DNA from 3 places in the Paenibacillus sp. FSL R5-0378 genome. Region 3 is predicted to be linked to each of the others. Evidence: riboswitches for the same ligand, from Rfam matches in the RefSeq annotation. Region 3 holds a riboswitch; each other region holds the start of a gene.
What was found. Region 3 has a riboswitch for cyclic di-AMP ahead of MKY74_RS11765 (alpha/beta fold hydrolase). Riboswitches for the same ligand answer to the same signal wherever they lie in the genome.

Region 1 (5,911 bases), 3.9 Mb from region 3:
AAGCTGGAGGACGAGCTCGGCGTGCAGCTGTTCAACCGCCGCGGCAAGCGCCTTGAGCTGACGGCCTTCGGCCAGTCGGCCTATACCTTTGCCCTGGAGCAGCGGCAGCAGCAGCAGAAGTTCATGCAGATGATCGCCAAGTACAAAGGGGACGATCAAATTTCGGTGACGCTCGGAGCCAGTCTGACCACGCTTCAGACGACGCTGCCGCCTTTGGTGAACGCGTTTATGGAGAAGCACCCTTCTGCTGAGCTGAAGCTGGTCACCGGGAAAACGCATGAAATCGTGTCGGCCGTCCGCGACAAGAAGCTGGACGCAGGCATCGCCGCCTCTTCAATCGAAGAGCCCGGCCTGCGCTGCACGCCGCTGTTCGACGACCACCTGGAGCTGGTGCTTCCCCGCAATCACAGGCTGTGCGGCCAGGATAACGTGAGCATGGACATGCTTCACGGCCTGCCGATGATTATTTTCTCAACCGGAACGTGGTACCGGAAATTGACCGACGAATTGTTCCACCGGGCCGGCGTCGTGCCGGACATCCGGATGGAAATGGATTCATTTGAAGCGATCGTCCGGCTTCTGCCCGCCTGCAGGGCGGCGGCACTGCTGCCCAAGTCGTATTTGCGCAGTCAGCTGCTGGACGACAACGATCTGGCGATTCTTCATATTCCCGATCTGCAGGAAACGCGGCGCACCACCTCGCTTGTCTACTCCGAAAACGGGGGACTGAGCGCCGGGGCACGCCGCTGGATCGAAGAAACGAAAAAGATTTTCGGCCGCACCCGGGATGAATGACGCGGTGCCGGCAAATGACGAGCCGTCAAGACGGGATCCCCCGCTCCTGACGGCTCGTATCATGTTACAGGCTATTTCTGCCCCACGGGCTTGGAAGCCGCCGGCTCCGCCTTGACCTCAAGGCCCAGCTTGCGGGCGACAAGTCCCGTGGTGCTGGCCTGCAGCAGAATCGTCAGCATGATCGCCATGAACGTCACGGCCGAGATAACATCAGCGTGGGCTACACCCATGCCGGCGATCATGCCCGAAAGGGCGGCGGGAATGACCCCGGTCTCCCGGACCCACATCATGAACAGCAGCTCGCGCCAGGACCATTTGACCTTGCGGTCGGGCAGGGCGCAGAGCAGAATCGTGATGGGCCGGGCGATGACCATCAGCACCAGGACCGCCGCCAGGCTTGGCCAGAAGTAATCGCCAAGCACCCGGAAGTTGACCTGGCTGCCGAGCAGGATGAAAATCAGCATCCGCATCATGACGCTCGTATTGTCCGCAAACGATGCGGTCTCCTCCAGCTTATCGTCCATTGACAGCCCGAACGTATCCGCGTTCCCCCAGATCAGCCCGGCCACGAAGGTCGCCATAAATCCGCTGACATGAATCAGGTCCCCTATTAAATAAGAAGAAAGTGCGACGACGATCATCGTGATCGTCGTGTAATCCTTCAGGACGCCAAGCCGGAAATGGGCAACGAGATACGTAAGAATCATAGATACGACGGCGCCGACGAGAATGCCGCCAACGGCGGTTTTTACGAAATCCCAGGCCATCGTCCCGATATGTAAGGAACCGCTGCCCGTCACCGCGGCCAGCAGCGCAAAGGTCAGAATCGAGCCGGTCGCATCGTTGAAGGCAGACTCGCTCTCCACCGTCTCCCGGACTCTTTCCTTGATCTTTACCTGCTTGAACACAGGAATGATCGAAGCGGGGTCAGTCGAGGCAATGACGGCGGCGGCCAGGAAGGCTACGAGCCAGTCCAGCCCGAACAGGTAATGCACGGCAGCTCCGACGATCAAGGTCGTGACGATAACGCCGGGAACGCTCAGCATAGAAAGTGTGATCCATACCTTCCGCAGCCCGCTCAGCTTCAGGTTACGGCCGCCGTCAAACAGAATAAGCGCCGACCCAACGGTGAGGATCAGCTGGTTGATGAGGGAGCTGCTTGTTTCGTTGATCAGATGCAGCCCCTGCCCAAGCAGCATGCCTGCCACGATAAACACAGCAACGTCCGGAAGCCTGAGCCAGGAGGCCAGTCTTCCGGACAGCATGCCGACGGCAATGATAAACAGCAGCAGTATTAAAATGTGATGAATAATTTCGGTCGTCGGGGATTCCATGTCTGTCTCACTTCCGGATTTATGACTTGACGTTCACCGCTTCGCTCTCGAAGCGGTCGATATTGCTGTTGGAGCCAATGATGACCATGATGTCGCCCGCATGCAGCTGGTCCATCGCCGTCGGCGCGACGATGACTCCCTCGGTACGATGGAGCGCAACAATGCTGCATCCGTACCGGGCTCTCGTATTGACTTCGCTCAGCGTCTTCCCGTTCAGGCATTGCGGTACGGTCATCTCCACGATGCTGTAATCTTTGGACAGCTCAATGTAATCCAGCAAATTCGGCGTCACGAGCTGGTGCGCCACCCGGATGCCCATGTCCCGCTCCGGAAAGATGACCCGGTCCACGCCCAGCTTGGACAAGGCTTTGCCGTGCAGCATGGAGATGGCCTTCGCCACTACGGTCTGAACGCCGAGTTCCTTCAGCAGGATTGCGGCCAGGATGCTCATCTGGATATCGTCCCCGATCGCCACGATTCCGCAGTCAAAATTGCGGATTCCCAGCGATTTGAGAACCTCCTCATCGGTTGCATCCGCCACCACGGCGTGGGTCAGATGCTCGCTCATATCATTGACCACTTCTTCATTGATGTCTACCCCAAGCACCTCATAACCCAGATCCATAAGCTCCATGGCCAAGCTTGAGCCGAACCTCCCTAAACCGATCACGACAAACTGCTGTGTTTTCATTTCTTTCCAGATGCTCCTTATCCTTTAATGTTGGTTCTATATATGGTTCTTATAACAATATTGAAACTTTGAATCACCCAAATTCCTTACCCGATAATGATCTTACCTTCGGGATGGCGGTACAGCTCCTTGCCCTTCTTCGGACCAAGCGCGTAGGCGAAGGTCAGCGGCCCAAGACGGCCGGCAAACATCGTCAGGCAGATCAGGATTTTCCCGATCAAGGACAAATGCGGCGTCAGCCCGAGCGATAATCCTACGGTGCCGAAAGCCGAAGTCGTCTCGTACAGGATCATCAAAAAGCTGCTGTCTTCTGTCGTGGACAGAATCATCGATACGCCGACGACCAGAAACAAGGCCAGAAAGGTAATGGTCAACGCTTTGAAAATCCGCTCCTGCGCCAAACGGTACCGGTACAGGACGATATCGTCGCGGCCGCGGATCATCGCGATCACCGCACCGACGAGGATGGTGAACGTCGTGGTCTTGATCCCGCCCCCGGTAGAGCCCGGCGACGCGCCGATAAACATCAGAATGATCGTGAAAAATTGCGATGCCTGGCGCATATCTGCCAAGTTCAGCGTATTCGCCCCTGCCGTCCGCGGCGTGACCGACTGGAACAGCGAGGCGAGAATTTTGCCACCCCAATTCAGCGAACCGAGCGTCTTGGGATTCGTGAATTCAAAGATAAAGATGACGACTGCTCCGACCACAATCAGGGCACCGGTCATGGACAGCACCACTTTGCTGTGGAGCGACAGTTTCCGGTGTACCTGGTAATCCACCAGATCGGACATGACGATAAAGCCGATGCCGCCGGATACGATCAGAAACATCACGACAAAATTGACGAGCGGATCGTATACAAATCCCGTCAGGCTGTTAAAATGGCCGAACAGGTCAAATCCCGCATTATTGAACATGGACACGCCATGAAATATTCCAAAATAGATCGCTTTTCCAAGAGGCATATCGAACGACCACCGGATGGCAAGCAGCAGTGCTCCGCAGCCTTCGATCGTCAACGAAAAAAATATGACTTTCCGGATCAGACGGACGATGCCTTCCATCGTATTCTGATTCATCGCTTCCTGCAGCAGGAGCCGGTCCCGGAGCGAAATCCGGCGCTTGAACACCAGAGCGATCAGCGTGGCCATCGTCATAAAACCGAGCCCGCCGATCTGGATCAGCAGCATGATGACGACTTGACCGAACGTGCTGAAATACAGCCCCGTATCTTTGACAACCAAACCGGTCACGCAGGTCGCCGAGGTTGCCGTAAACAAGGCATCCATAAAATTCAGCGGCTTACCCGTCGTGTTCGAAATCGGCAAGGTGAGCAGTATGGCTCCGATCAAAATAATGGCCGCAAAACCTAGCGTTAATACTTGCGGAGGGGCCAGCCGGAACCACTTCCATTTCCCAATCAATACATTCACCTCTTTAAAAAAGTCAAAAGAAAAAAAGCATCGGAAATCCAATGCCTTTCGGTTTGGCTCCTGCATGCACGACGCCTACGAGGTTAGCTGACGGATTCGGGCATGCACAGGTTGCCCTATTCGCGGACTAAACCGTCCCAACGAAATTCACCCCAAAAAATTGGTTCCCCCGTTTTCACTTGAAATTCGGCGTTCTTATTCATTTGCATCAAAATTATAATCTTTATTGTAGGACTTCACAAAGGCCTTTTTCTGATGAATTGGATGGAAAACAGCCTGATTCGCAATGCAGGTGGACACGGCCTGCGGTTATCTTCTCTTTTCGATGGCTTTCCTTGATTTTCATCGTTTTTTCACCACTATTTTCAGGGTATACTGGTTTTGGGCGAATCTTCTATGTTATGTTTACCGTACTGTATTGGGGGGAATGGTATCTTTATCACATTCAAGGGGGGATTTCATGGACCGGTTAAACCAGCCGCTGGAAATCAGGGCCAATTATAAATGGCTGGGCATTTTGGGGGTCATCGGCCTTATTTTATTCTTTTTTGTACAAGTGTTTCCGCAGACGAGCTCGGAGACGCTAGAGGGGCAAACGACCAAGGTCATCAGCAAATCGGAGGCGGAAGCAGCCGCCAAAGCGTTTGCCTCGGACCGGTTGAATATTCAAACAGGCATTGCCGCCGAACCGCTCGTCACGTACCAGTCGGAATCGGACCTTTACGGTTATTTATCCAGAGAGAAGCTTCTTAACGAATATAACAAGAAATACGAACCGAAGTATCCTTATGACGTGTTCCGGGTCCGGCTGCCCGAGTCGAGCGATCAGGGATATGTCAATGTAGACGTACATATGAACACGGGCAAGGTGGTCGGGTTCTCCATCACGCCTCCGTACTCCAAGTATGCTGCCGCGATGGCTGAATCGAACGAAACCATGCGCAAGCAGAAACTGAGAATTGTGGAAGGCAACATGACGCTGGAGGATAAAGAGGAAATCGCCTCGTCCTGGCTGCAGAAGCTGGGCTATAACACCGGCTCCCTGAAAGTATCGAGCGGCAAGGATGAGCCCGGATTGATCTATACCGACTCCTCCTCGCACATCGGGGAATCGCAGCTGGAATTCAAGTTTGCCTTTGAGGATGGGGAGCTTCACTCCTTCCTCCCTGGATTTTCGGTCCCATCCGCTCATACGGCTTATGTAGAGAAGCAGACCAAAAGCGCCACGATGCTGACCATGCTGGGATACGGACTGTTTACGATCGTGCTCGGCATTCTCGCCATCATTTACAGTGCACTGACGCGGCGGTACACCTCCTTTGCACGCGGGCTGTTTTTGTCCTTGTTTTATTTTGTTGTCTCATTGCTGACGACGTATAACATGCTGCCGGTGCTGGAAGCAGAAGGCTTCTCCCAGTTCGGGATCATCGCGGCCATGGTCGTTCAGGTGATCCTGAGCATTGCGATGACGGTGCTCCTGTATTTCTCCCTGGTCGGCGGGGACGGACTGTGGCGCAAAGCCGGTTACAACGCCTGGGCCCGCGCCAAAGAGCCAGGATACGGGCGTTACGTGCTCCACAGCATGTTCACCGGGTATTTGTGGGCGTTTATCCTGATGGGGGCGCAGTCGGTGATCTATCTCGTCCTGGACCGGA
Region 2 (5,911 bases), 2.1 Mb from region 3:
GGAATCAGGGATATCGCTGAAGGGGTGTATCGGTGGGTGCAGGGAACGCTCCAGCGCCTCCCCTGGCTCAAAACCTTATATACGATTTGGTGCTGGGTATCCCTTTTGTTTTTTATCCTGGGCCTGTTCCTGTACCGGGATTCACGCACGATGCTCGTTCAGTATTTATGGTCCTTTTATGTCATGCTGCAGTTTTGGTTTCTTTGCCGGAGCAAAACATTTACCTGGAAGCAGGCGGCCATGTTTATGCTGCTGGGCATCTTTCTCGTCATCCCGGTTACGGCGCTGACACTGCTCGCGGCTCACGGCCTGTTTGGCGGGGATACGCGGGACACCTGGTCCCAGGCCGTCCTGACCCCGATCTTCGAGGAAGTGTGGAAGCTGCTGCCGCTCGGTCTGTTTCTACTCTTTTCACGGCGCGCCTCTTCCATGAGCCTTGCCGATTATACGCTGGCCGGAGCCGGGGCGGGCGTGGGCTTTCAATTGATGGAAGAGCTGACGCGCCGCTGGCTGAACTCCGGCATCATCGGGCGGACGTACGGCTACAGTGTGACGATGCTTGGTGGGGAAACCATCCATTGGGATTTTTGGACGCTGTTCCCCGGCCGGTTTGAAGAAAGCATCTTTCCGACCATCATGTCGGTCAGTCATCCTGTGCACACCGGCATGATAACCTTAGGGCTCGGTTTGGCCGTGCGTTTGCGCAAGCGGCTGAGCGACGCCATCTTCGCCCTGCCTGCACTGCTGCTCGTCTGGTCGATCATCGATCATGCCGCATATAACGGGCAGGGCTCCTTGCCGGACTGGTTTATGAAAATCAGCGACCTGACGGGGAGCGGATACCGCACGAAAGGCGTGTTCCTCCTGATGCTGGCAATTGGGCTCGTGCTGGATTACGTCTCGTTGAATCGGGTGAAAAGCCGGCTGCCGAGAATGGAAGGCGAAGGATGGATCAACCCGGTGCCAGAGCTGTGGTATATGCTGGAGTCTCTCTTGACCCGCAGGGAACGGCTGGCGAGCGTCATGTCCTGGACCCGGGAACGCAGGGAGCTGGGCTTCTCGCTCCTATACGGCAATCAGGAAGCGGCCGCGCTGCAGGGTGACCTGCAAACGAGGATGCTGAAGCATTTCCGTGCCGCCGCCGGTGTAACCGCGGCCCTTCTGTTGGTCGCCGGGCTGGCGGGCTTCGCCGCTTATTTCCAGGCGCACGTCCATCCCGCCGATCCGGCTTGCTTCTCATGCATGTTCGATTCGCTGCAGAACTGGTGGGACCGCCTCGGTTTTTGGGAAAAAAGCGCCATCGTGCTCGGAGCGTTCGCTTTGTCCTTCATGTTCGTCAGCTTCTGGCCCGCTCTCGGCATTGCCTTAACGGCGGCGAGCATACCAGCGAGCGGCCATGAAATCGCTAAGGATATCCGCGATCCGAAAAGGCTGCTCACCCCCGAAAATGTGATCTCTACGCTGCTTGCGCTGGCACTGAGCCGTGTTCCGTTCGGCAGGCTGGCCGAACGCTTCGGAAAGAAGGGCGGCAGCAGGCTGAAGGATTGGCTGGAGAAGCTGCTTAAACGGCGAAAGGAGCCGAAGCCGGAACCTGACCTGCCCAAGAAGCCGCATAAGCCAGATGGAGAGGATCCACCGCCAAAGAAGGAAAAAGATCCCGAGGAGCAGCCGCCGAAGAACGATGCAGACGATTACGTACATTGGAGCAAAGCGAAGTACCGTGGGGTGGAGCTCCACGATGCCAAGAACGGAGCGCTTGGGGAGTTTGACGGCGTCGATCTGGAGAAGGGCATCTTCTATGAAGCCAAGTCGGCGCAAGGGCTCGACCGCATCCATCCAAAAACGGGTAAGCCGCAGCAGACGCCGCAGCAATTTACAGATAAGCAGTTGTACCAGAAAACGAAGGTGCGGATCAACAACCTGATGCAGAAGGCGGTTGGGACGCGAACGACGCCTGATGGAACGGCGGAGATCCCGACACTGGAGCAAATCAAAGGAATCCGGCATTTTGAGTTTCAGCTGGACGGGGACTCGCCGGCGTTACGGACAGCCGCGGAGAACAGCTTGAACAAGCTGCGTCAAGAATTCCCGGATTATACATTCAACATTCGATTTGGGGTGAAATAACATGTCAATCAGCGCCATTATTGTGGACCCGGAAGACGAATTTGAACGGTCCTTTATGCTTCCGGTGGCGACGGAATCCTTTTTCCAGAAATATTGGGTGCCGGCGGTGGAAGAGCTGAACTTGCAGTGGGTCGCACTTTTCCAGGACGGTACAGACGTGGAGTCCGAGGACATCCCGTCTGTCTTGGGCGAAGTGTCCCAGCTTAAAGAATGGGCGCGAAGCCACATGCATGGGGACGACCTCGACCACATGTTACGCAGACTCGAGCTGCTGGAGACGGAACTGCCAAAGGCGTACAGGCGCGGCGGTGCGGTGGTCTACATCGGTTAACATTGCCTGTTAACATTGGTGAATGAATGAAAGATTGTTTTAATCTCCTAAGAGGTGAGTGCGATCAAGTCCGGGTTACACAGACACCGGGCTTGATTGCTTTTAACCGCGCTACGATGTAAAGGGGAAAGGGGAGAGCGAAGTGAGGCAGTCATATCGAATGGACGAAGGGGCTTTTGTGCATCACTTGAACGAAGCTTACGGAATTGCTGCCCGGAGGCTTATTTTTATCCCTTATGGAGATTCGGCCTATTCTTACCGGGTGGAGGGAGAAAATGGGACGCGATCCTATCTGAAACTGTTTGACCATAGCAATGACAGCCACCGCCAAAGCATCCTTCGCTGCAGGCGTTATGTGCCGTTTATGTGGGAATTGCATCAGACCGGCCGATTTATGGAATTGCCTTGTCCATTCCGAACCTTAAGCGGTGCTTTTCTGCTTTCCCTTCCTGATTGCACAGCGGTGCTGTTTCAATTTATCGAAGGAGATACCTTAGCTGAGGCTTACCCTTTTTCCAAGCATAACTTGGAGCGTGTTGGACGGCTGGCGGCGCGGATTCGGAAGTCGACTCCTTTCACTACCACATCCGGCCTTGCGGTTGAAACGTATGATGTCTCCTTTTCCGAGCATTTGATCCAATGCCTGGAGCAGCTTGAACATCTTCAGCCCGGTGCAAATCCCGCTAGCCAGCTGCTGCGTGAGCTTGTTATCCCTCAGCAAACGCGCATAACCGAGCTGTTGCACCAGATCACAGGGGTTCGTGAACGTCTCGTACTTGACCCGGCCCCCAATGTGCTCTGTCACGGTGATCTGTGGGGAGGGAATCTGATGGAGACCGCAGACGGACGGCTTGTCGTCCTGGACTGGGAAGCAGCCATGCTCGCGCCCCCAGAGCTGGATATCGTGGGGTATATCGGGGACGGACTGGGTCATTTTCTCAAAGGGTATGAGCAGGAACTAGGTCAACAGATGGAGCTGAACCCGGATTTACTGCGTTATTATGCATACCGCCATCATTTGAGAAACCTGACCCATTGGTGCATGAATATTTTGCAGCGTGACCTGGAGCCAGACCAGCTGGATAACGACCTCGAAATGGTCCGGCATCACTGCTTGAACCGGCTGGATACCGTAGAGGCTTCGCTGAGGAATGCGGCGGATCGAAATATATAGAAGTCCGATATGAATTTAATAGCGTAAACAAGCGATATGCACAGCTACAGCCAGAAATTAATAGAGTGCCGCCAATGTAAGCGTTGACATGAAGTTCTTTTGAATTTTTTCATACGTATCTCAAACCGTTTGCTTCTTTACAGCAGGTATCCGGAAGGAGTAAGATTCAATTCGTAATCGTGAACTTGTGAACCTGAAACGTAGTACTCCTTGATCGCTGAATTCTGAAATCAGGAGCGGGGGAACCAAAGGGAGGAAGCTAAGCCTTCGTCCCAGGGGTGAATCACTTGATGTTCATTTATTGAGTGTAGGGATACTTTCGGTCCCGAATCCGTCAGCTAACCTCGTAAGCGTTATGAAAGAGGGATTTGTCGTGCGCGTAAAGCCACGGGAAGGTCCAGCTTTCCTGCGGCTTTTTTTGTTGTGCCCAAAAAGGGTTGAACACGTGTCTAACGGGTACATCATGAGCATTTCAACTCTAACACTGGCGGTGACAAACATTTTATGGCAGCATTGAAAAGACTTTTGATCGGACGGCCGCTGAAGTCTACCGAATTGGGAGAACAAAAACGGAATAAGAAAAAAGCTTTGGCCATTCTATCCTCCGATGCGCTGTCGTCCGTAGCGTATGGGCCGGAGCAAATTTTGCTGGTTCTGGTTACGGTCAGCACGGCGGCGTTCTGGTATTCGATACCGATCGGAATCGGCGTACTGATTTTGCTGGCTGCACTCATTTTATCCTACCGGCAGATCATCTTCGCTTATCCGCATGGCGGCGGCGCTTACGTCGTCTCCAAACAGAATCTGGGAATCTATCCCGGGCTGGTGGCCGGCGGATCGCTGCTGGTAGATTACATTCTGACTGTTGCGGTCAGCGTTTCGGCGGGCACGGACGCGCTGACTTCGGCGTTTCCGGCGCTGCATGAGCATACGGTGGGGATTGCCGTCACCTTCGTCATCCTCATCACGCTGCTGAATTTGCGGGGCGTCACCGAGTCCGCCTCCATCCTGGCTTATCCGGTGTATCTGTTCGCCTTAGCGCTGTTCATTTTGATCGGCGTCGGTATGTACAACATCGTGACCGGTCACGTTTCACCGCATTTGCATACGCCGGTCGGGACGCCGGTGGCGGGAATCAGCCTGTTCCTGCTCTTAAAAGCTTTTGCCTCGGGCAGCTCCGCTCTGACCGGGGTCGAAGCGATCTCGAACGCCATCCCGAACTTCAAGGATCCGGCTCCGAACAATGCGGCCAAAACCTTGATGGCAATGGGGATTCTGCTGGCTGTACTCTTCTCGGGCATCGTATTTCTTGCTTATTATTTGGGTATATCCCCAAATCCCCAGGAGACGGTCGTATCCCAGATTGCCAATCAGACGTTCGGACGGAATTTTATGTACTTTTTCATCCAGGGCACGACGGCACTGATCTTGATCCTGGCGGCCAACACCGGATATTCGGCGTTTCCGCTGCTGGCGGTCAATTTAGCCAAAGACCGGTTTATTCCCCGGATGTTTACTGTCCGCGGTGACCGTTTGGGATATTCGAACGGAATCATCATCCTTGGGCTACTGTCCATCGTGCTGATCGTCGCTTTCCACGGACAGACGGAACATTTGATCCCACTGTACGCGGTAGGGGTATTTATCCCTTTCACGCTCTCGCAAACGGGAATGATCGTCAAGTGGATCCGGGAAAAACCGCAGGGTTGGGTGACGAAGCTCGTCATCAATACGATCGGCGCGCTGATCAGCTTCACGGTGTCGGTGATGTTCTTCGCAACCAAGTTTGCGCAGATTTGGCCGGTACTGATCTTTTTGCCGCTGATCGTGTATCTGTTCCACCGGATCAAGAAGCATTATGAGGCGGTTGGCGAGCAGCTGCGGCTGTCGACGTGCGAGCCGGCGGTACCGATTGAAGGCAATGTGATCATTCTCCCCGTTTCGGGCATTACGCATGTCGTGGAGCATTCCCTGAATTATGCGAAGTCGCTGGCGGCGGATCAGATCATTGCGGTATATATTCCGTTTGAACGTGAAGAAGAGAACCGGTTTGAGGAAAAATGGCAAAAATGGCGGCCCGACGTGCGCCTTGTGACGCTGCATTCTCCGTACCGGAGCATCATTCATCCGCTTAGCAAATTTATCGATACGGTGCACCGGAAAGCCAGCGAATCCAACTACCAGGTCACAGTGATCATTCCGCAGTTTATTCCAAAGCGGAGCTGGCACAATCTGCTGCACAACCAGACGAGTTTGATGATCCGGACTTATCTTTTATT
Region 3 (5,911 bases):
CGGGGCGTCTGAAGACGATTCCGGGATGTTACGACGCCTATTACCGCAACGTGGCTGAGGCTATCCATGGGGTGTCAGAGCTTAACGTAAAGCCCGAGCAGGCCCGGATGGCGATCCGTGTCATCGAGCTGGGCATGCAGAGCCATGCTGAGCAGAGAAGGGTGCCATTTACCCCTTAACTACTTACGGAAAGAAGGAGATCAAGCTTGTTTCCTTTTAAATTGTCATTGAATACATCTACACTCCTGCCTTACGGACTCGGCGTCAAAGAGCAGGTCCGCGTGGCGGCGGAAGCAGGCTATGAGGGCATCGAGCTGTGGGTACGGGACATTGAAGCTTACCTTGCAGAGGGCGGCGAGCTGCAGGAGCTTAGACGGTATATCGAAGATCATGGACTGAAGGTGGCGAACGCCATCGCCTTCTGGGCTTGGGCCGACCGTGATCCTGAAGCGAGACAGCGCGGTTTCGAACAAGCGGAGAAGGAAATGGAGATGCTGGCGGAGCTGGGCTGTCTCGCGGCGGCGGCGCCCCCCTTCGGACAGGTTGACCACGTCACGCTGGACGAATTTGCCGCTTCCTTTGCCAAGCTGGCCGAGTCGGCCCGCCGGATCGGCATAGAGCCCTATCTTGAATTCTGGGGAAAAGCGGCCCGGCTGAACTGCCTAAAGGATGCGATTTACGTAGCTCAAGCCAGCGGGGTGGCGGACGCCAAAATTCTTATCGATCCGTTCCACATGTACACCGGCGGCAGCGAGCTTCGGGACCTTGAAGGCTTGGCTGGGAACCAGATCGGCATCGTCCATGTGAACGATTATCCGGCGGCGCCGTCCCGCTCCGAGATCCAGGATGCCCACCGGGTATTTCCGGGAGACGGCATCGCTCCGTCCGGAGCGCTCGCCAGAACGCTGGCGGATGCGGGATATGAGGGCTACCTGTCGCTGGAGCTGTTTATGGACAGCTACGGCGGGTTGACCGCCCTGGAGACCGCGAAGCTTGGCATCGCCAAGATCCGGGAGGCTTACAGCCTGTAATGTCCAGATCCATCGCGGGAGACAACCCCGTTAGCAAGCTGTCGCTGCTTGCGATTACGTGGCCGATTTTTGTGGAATCGGCCCTTCAAATGTTTCTCAGGACATCGGACACGTTCATGCTGAGCAAGGTGTCCGACGGCGCGGTTGCGGCGGTCGGTGTCGCGAACCAGATCATCATGTTTGCGGTGCTGATGTTCAATTTCGTGGCGCTCGGCTCCGCGGTGGTCATCTCGCAGTATTTGGGTGCCCGCAGGCAGCATGAAATCGGCCGGCTTGCCGGGTCCTCGCTGGCGCTGAACTTCCTGTTCGGCCTGGTCGTGAGCGTCATCGTCATGATGCTCAGCGGGCCGCTGCTGCGGATTTTCGACCTCGATCCTTCCCTGTTCGGGCAGGCGGAGAAGTATTTGCTCATCGCCGGGGGGGCCCTGGTCATTCAGGCGCTGCTGACCGCCGTCACGGCCATGATCCAGTCTCACGGATTAACCCGGCAGACGATGGTCGTCACGATCGGCATGAACGTACTGAATATTTTCGGGAATTACCTGTTTATTTACGGCCCCGGAGGCTTTCCGAAGCTGGGCGTCGTCGGGGTGGCGATATCCACCGCCTTTGCCCAGTGCGTCGGTCTGGCCGTCAATCTGGTGCTGCTACGCAAGGCGGCGGGCGTCTACATCCGCTGGAACGACCTGTTCGTGTGGAGCCGTGAGCATATCGGGAAGGTGCTTCGCGTCGGCGTGCCGTCCTCGGCCGTGTCCTTGTCGTACTCCGCCAACCAGTTTGTGACCACGGCCTTTATTTCGTCGCTTGGGGCCAGCGTGCTGGCAACGAAAATTTACACGCAGAACATCATGTTCTTCGTCATGATTCTGGCCGTCTCGCTGGGCCGGGGCGGGCAGATCATCGTCGGGCAGCTGGTCGGCGCGGGCCAGAGGGAAGAGGCCTACAAGCAGGTGATCCGGAATCTGATCCGCAGCGAGCTGATTACGCTGGCGGCCGTCGCCGTGCTGACGCTGTTCCGGCACCCGCTGATGAAGCTGTTCACGACCGACCCGGACATTATCGCGATGGGAGCGGCCTTGCTGCTGCTGAGCTTTCTGCTGGAGCCGGGGCGCAACTTCAACGTCATCCTGGAACGGTCGCTGCAGGCCGCCGGCGACGCCCGGTCCGCCATGATCGTGTCCATCACGGTGACCTGGCTCTTCAGTGTGCCGCTGACGTACCTGCTCGGCATTTATTGGGGATACGGCCTGTACGGCATCTGGGCGGCTTTTATCGCCGACGAATGGCTGCGGGGCATCCTGCTCTGGGTCCGCTGGAGGAGCAAGGCCTGGCAGCGAAAAGCGCTGGTGCAGCTTCGCAGCGAGGAGCAGGCGCTATAGCCGCCCGCGCAGGCAGCACAAAAGAACCGCCACTCGGGGATTATCCGGGGTGGCGGTTCTTTGTGCCAGCGCCGAACAGGGACAGATATGCCGAGGAGCGGCGGATCAAGGCGCGGGTATCCGTCGGGAACTCCGGGCCGAGCAGCGGGAGGCGGTTGACGGGAGCTTTCGCCTGGATTTCCGTATCAAGGTCAGCCGTCAGGCCGGAGATCGCAAGCGACGTTCCTCCCCGGATGCGCAGCGATGCTGCGGCTCCTTCGGCGTAAGCCGTACGGTTCAGCTTGAGAAGGCCGACATCAAGGGATCTTCCCATCTGTTCGGCTGTTGTGCGCGCGGTATGCTGCTCCAGGCGTGACCTGACATCAAGCAGCGCCATCAGCGCGAGCGGGTACTGATTGTGGCCCGGCTGCTTCAGAATGTTCATGGCCGTCGCGGTGATGGCCTCTTCCAGCGTCAGGCCGCAAATATAGCGCAGGCGGCAGCCCCACCGTACCAGATCGAAGGCTTGCTTGCCTGAGCACAGCAGGCCCTCGGCAAGCCCTTCCTCGCCGGAGTAAGGCAGCTTTAAAATGCCGATCCGGCAGTTTTCCAGCCAGCCCAGGCTGTGGTGCTGGTATCTTGGAAGAACGATTTCAAACAGTTCGATGGTGGGAATCAAAGCCCGGTTCATCGTGACATCCTCCTTGACTGTGATTTCATGGATACTCCCTGCCGTCTTGTTCCGGATCGTCACGGCCAGTAGGGTTCCATACATGTGTCCGATTGGTAAACTATCCGCATCATACGTCCAAGGGATATCTTTGGCAAGAAGACGAGGCGGATTTTTCGGATCAAAACCAGCATCTTTCCAGCGCAAAGTCCAAAATTCCGGCAAAAAGCCGCTTTTTTTCAGCCTAGCGGCTTCAGCCCTATATCGGCATTATATTCCTATCCAATGGGCGGGTTCAGCCATTTGAATGGCTTCCCGCCTTCAGTTATCCAGCAAAGCTAAGGAAAGCGGTAGGAAAGGCCGTAAAACAATGATTCCTACGGATTAGGACCCGTTTTCCCATCAGATCCCCAAATAAAGCAGGGAATCGTATCGTTTCCCTGCTTTACAGTTCGCCGTCCCAGGCGTATATTCATTTCATCATCCAATAGAGTAAGATTTGCGACTTGATAAACGCTGAATTTTCCGATGAAAAGCGGGGGAACCAATCGCAGTCCTCGCCCCACGGAGCTTTATGCTGGGGCTTGCGGCTTGCAGGGGTGAATCGGAGGCAGGATAATGCCTGTTTCCGTAGGGCTACTCTCACGGCCCGAATCCGTCAGCTAACCTCGTAAGCGTAGTTGAGAGCGGAGGAAACTGTGATTTGACGCATCAACACAGGGTATCTGCTCTGTGTTTTTCTGTGCGCTCATTTTGAAGGATGAAGCGTGTACATGAAATATGTCTATTCGCTGAATTTCCGCCGGAGGGCGGAAAGCGGGGGAACCGGTCGTGTCTGCAGCATCCGCTGCGGCCATATGGGGTGAATCTCGAAAGTGATGAGTAGGGCTACTCTTGGGCCCGAATCCGTCAGCTAACCACGCAAGCGTGTTAAGAGAGGCAGCTGTTATTCATGCAGATGGCAAGGCTTATTCGGCCTTGGAGTTGGAAGCATGGAAGAGTGTCCTCTTTCCGTTGCTTCTTTTTTGTTGTTTAAACAAGGAGAAGCATCGATTCCCAAGCGGGCGGCGCCCGCGATTTTGCACAAACAGAGAAAACAGGTTATTTGGGAGAGAGGAGAACATGAAGTGCCTCAGATACAAGTAAACGGAACCACGTTATATTACGAAATTCACGGCAGCGGCACGCCCATCGTGTTCATTCACGGGCATTTGTCGTCCCATCATATGTTTGAGCCCCAGGTCGAATATTTCAGCAAGCGGGCGAAGGTAATCGTGCTGGACCTCCGGGGTTACGGCAATTCGGGGAAGCTTGACGTGGAGGTCGGGCACATTATGGAAACCCAATGCAGCGATCTGTGCGAGCTGCTCAATAAGCTGCATATTTCGCAGGCGACGCTTGTCGGCTGTTCCAGCGGAAGCGTGCTCGCCCAGACGTTTGCCGCCCTTCATCCGGACCGGGTCAGCGCCCTGGTGCTCGTAGACAGCTACTTCGCGGGATGCTTCGGGAAAAAGAACCATTTGCTGAATATTTGCGAGGCGTGCAGCTGGCTGTCTTATTATTTGCCTGCGGAGTTTTTCCTCCGGTCGCTGCGGGTGACGTATAACCGGTGGAGACCGGTCTACAGCATCCTGCGCAAGGAGCTGTACCACAAGCGGCCGACAGAGTCAATCAAGCAGCGCATGGAGCTGCTGCGTATGGAGATGCCCGCCAATTTGGCGCGGCTGCCGATGCCTGTACTGTGCGTCGCAGGCAGCCAAAGCGAGTGGTTCGTCAAGCAAATGCAGCGGGCGGCCACCCTGTTCCGGCATGTGCAGCTGGCGACGATCGAGGATGCGATGTACCCGACCCATTTGTGCCAGCCCCATGCATTCAACCGCATGCTGCTGAACTTTTTGATGGACCAGCATATTTACCGGACCCGGGAAGCCTATGGAGGATAGTCCGTGGTCATGGGATTTGCCTCCTGGAAAGAAAATCGCATCTTGAATCGCACTGGCCCTAACCAAACGATCTACTCGCTATATTAGCTAATCAGTTAACCGCCCGATAAGAAGGCGGTTAACTGAGCTCTAGCGAGTATTCGTTTTTTCAATGAGACTGATTATATTAAAAAGGGAGGGATGAACCGTCCATCAATATCGGTGAACCCGTATTCCTGGGCAAGATCACCAACCTGTAGTACCCGTCCGTTTTTCAGTTTCACCTCATCATCCCCAGCTAGGGCTGACACCGCTCGCCCTACGTAGTACGGCGACTCCGTGTGTTTCAGAGCCTCAACCTCTTTCCAATGAGCTTCATCTGTACCGAAGTTCCTTAATACCAGTTCTGTTCTCATCCAGCCAGGGGAGACCGCTACCACGGTTATTTCAGTGTTTTTGAGATCATGAGCTAATCCGAGCGCTGAGCGGTTAATGGTATTCTTGGCGAGGTCGTAATAGAAAGTTCCTAAATACTTATCCTGATCCTGAAATGTGGTATGTACGATCAATCCAGAATCAGCTTCCAGCATAAGCGGGATCGCATAATGGTTTGTCGCTATTTGTGGGCGTACTCCATTCTGAAACATAGCATCCCACATGTTCAGCGGATATTCCCAGAATGGTTTGGATTGTAAATTCACTTCCAAGTCATGCAGTCCCCAGACGTTATTCACTAGGATATGGAGCCGTCCTTGTTCCTGTCGGATTCTCTCGATCAAAGCCTGTGTATCCTCATCACGGGTATGATCGCAACGACATGCGTACGCCTCTCCTCCATGACTTCGAATCTCCTCCACAGTTTCATCGATACTGCCTGGAAAACCGTGTGTAGTCGTCCCTCGTAAACTTCTTCCGGATACATAAACTACT

Region 1: linked by a shared signal. The riboswitch ahead of MKY74_RS29700 (TrkH family potassium uptake protein) and the one ahead of MKY74_RS11765 (alpha/beta fold hydrolase) in region 3 are both predicted to bind cyclic di-AMP.
Region 2: linked by a shared signal. The riboswitch ahead of MKY74_RS21185 (APC family permease) and the one ahead of MKY74_RS11765 (alpha/beta fold hydrolase) in region 3 are both predicted to bind cyclic di-AMP.

The regions. Positions count from the first base shown of each region.
Region 1 covers NZ_JBBPAY010000001.1:6,395,876-6,401,786, forward strand. The annotation lists gene MKY74_RS29685 (LysR family transcriptional regulator) at 1-795, shown strand, start outside; gene MKY74_RS29690 (cation:proton antiporter) at 867-2,129, opposite strand; gene MKY74_RS29695 (potassium channel family protein) at 2,149-2,820, opposite strand; gene MKY74_RS29700 (TrkH family potassium uptake protein) at 2,907-4,247, opposite strand; cyclic di-AMP (ydaO/yuaA leader) riboswitch at 4,315-4,458, opposite strand; gene MKY74_RS29705 (CPBP family intramembrane glutamic endopeptidase) at 4,717-5,911, shown strand, end outside.
Region 2 covers NZ_JBBPAY010000001.1:4,574,375-4,580,285, forward strand. The annotation lists gene MKY74_RS21170 (PrsW family glutamic-type intramembrane protease) at 1-2,127, shown strand, start outside; gene MKY74_RS21175 (hypothetical protein) at 2,129-2,458, shown strand; gene MKY74_RS21180 (phosphotransferase) at 2,601-3,632, shown strand; cyclic di-AMP (ydaO/yuaA leader) riboswitch at 3,838-4,001, shown strand; gene MKY74_RS21185 (APC family permease) at 4,137-5,911, shown strand, end outside.
Region 3 covers NZ_JBBPAY010000001.1:2,492,028-2,497,938, forward strand. The annotation lists gene MKY74_RS11745 (Gfo/Idh/MocA family oxidoreductase) at 1-179, shown strand, start outside; gene MKY74_RS11750 (sugar phosphate isomerase/epimerase family protein) at 207-1,031, shown strand; gene MKY74_RS11755 (MATE family efflux transporter) at 1,031-2,410, shown strand; gene MKY74_RS11760 (hypothetical protein) at 2,451-3,080, opposite strand; cyclic di-AMP (ydaO/yuaA leader) riboswitch at 3,564-3,751, shown strand; cyclic di-AMP (ydaO/yuaA leader) riboswitch at 3,839-4,003, shown strand; gene MKY74_RS11765 (alpha/beta fold hydrolase) at 4,187-5,002, shown strand; gene MKY74_RS11770 (SDR family NAD(P)-dependent oxidoreductase) at 5,164-5,911, opposite strand, start outside.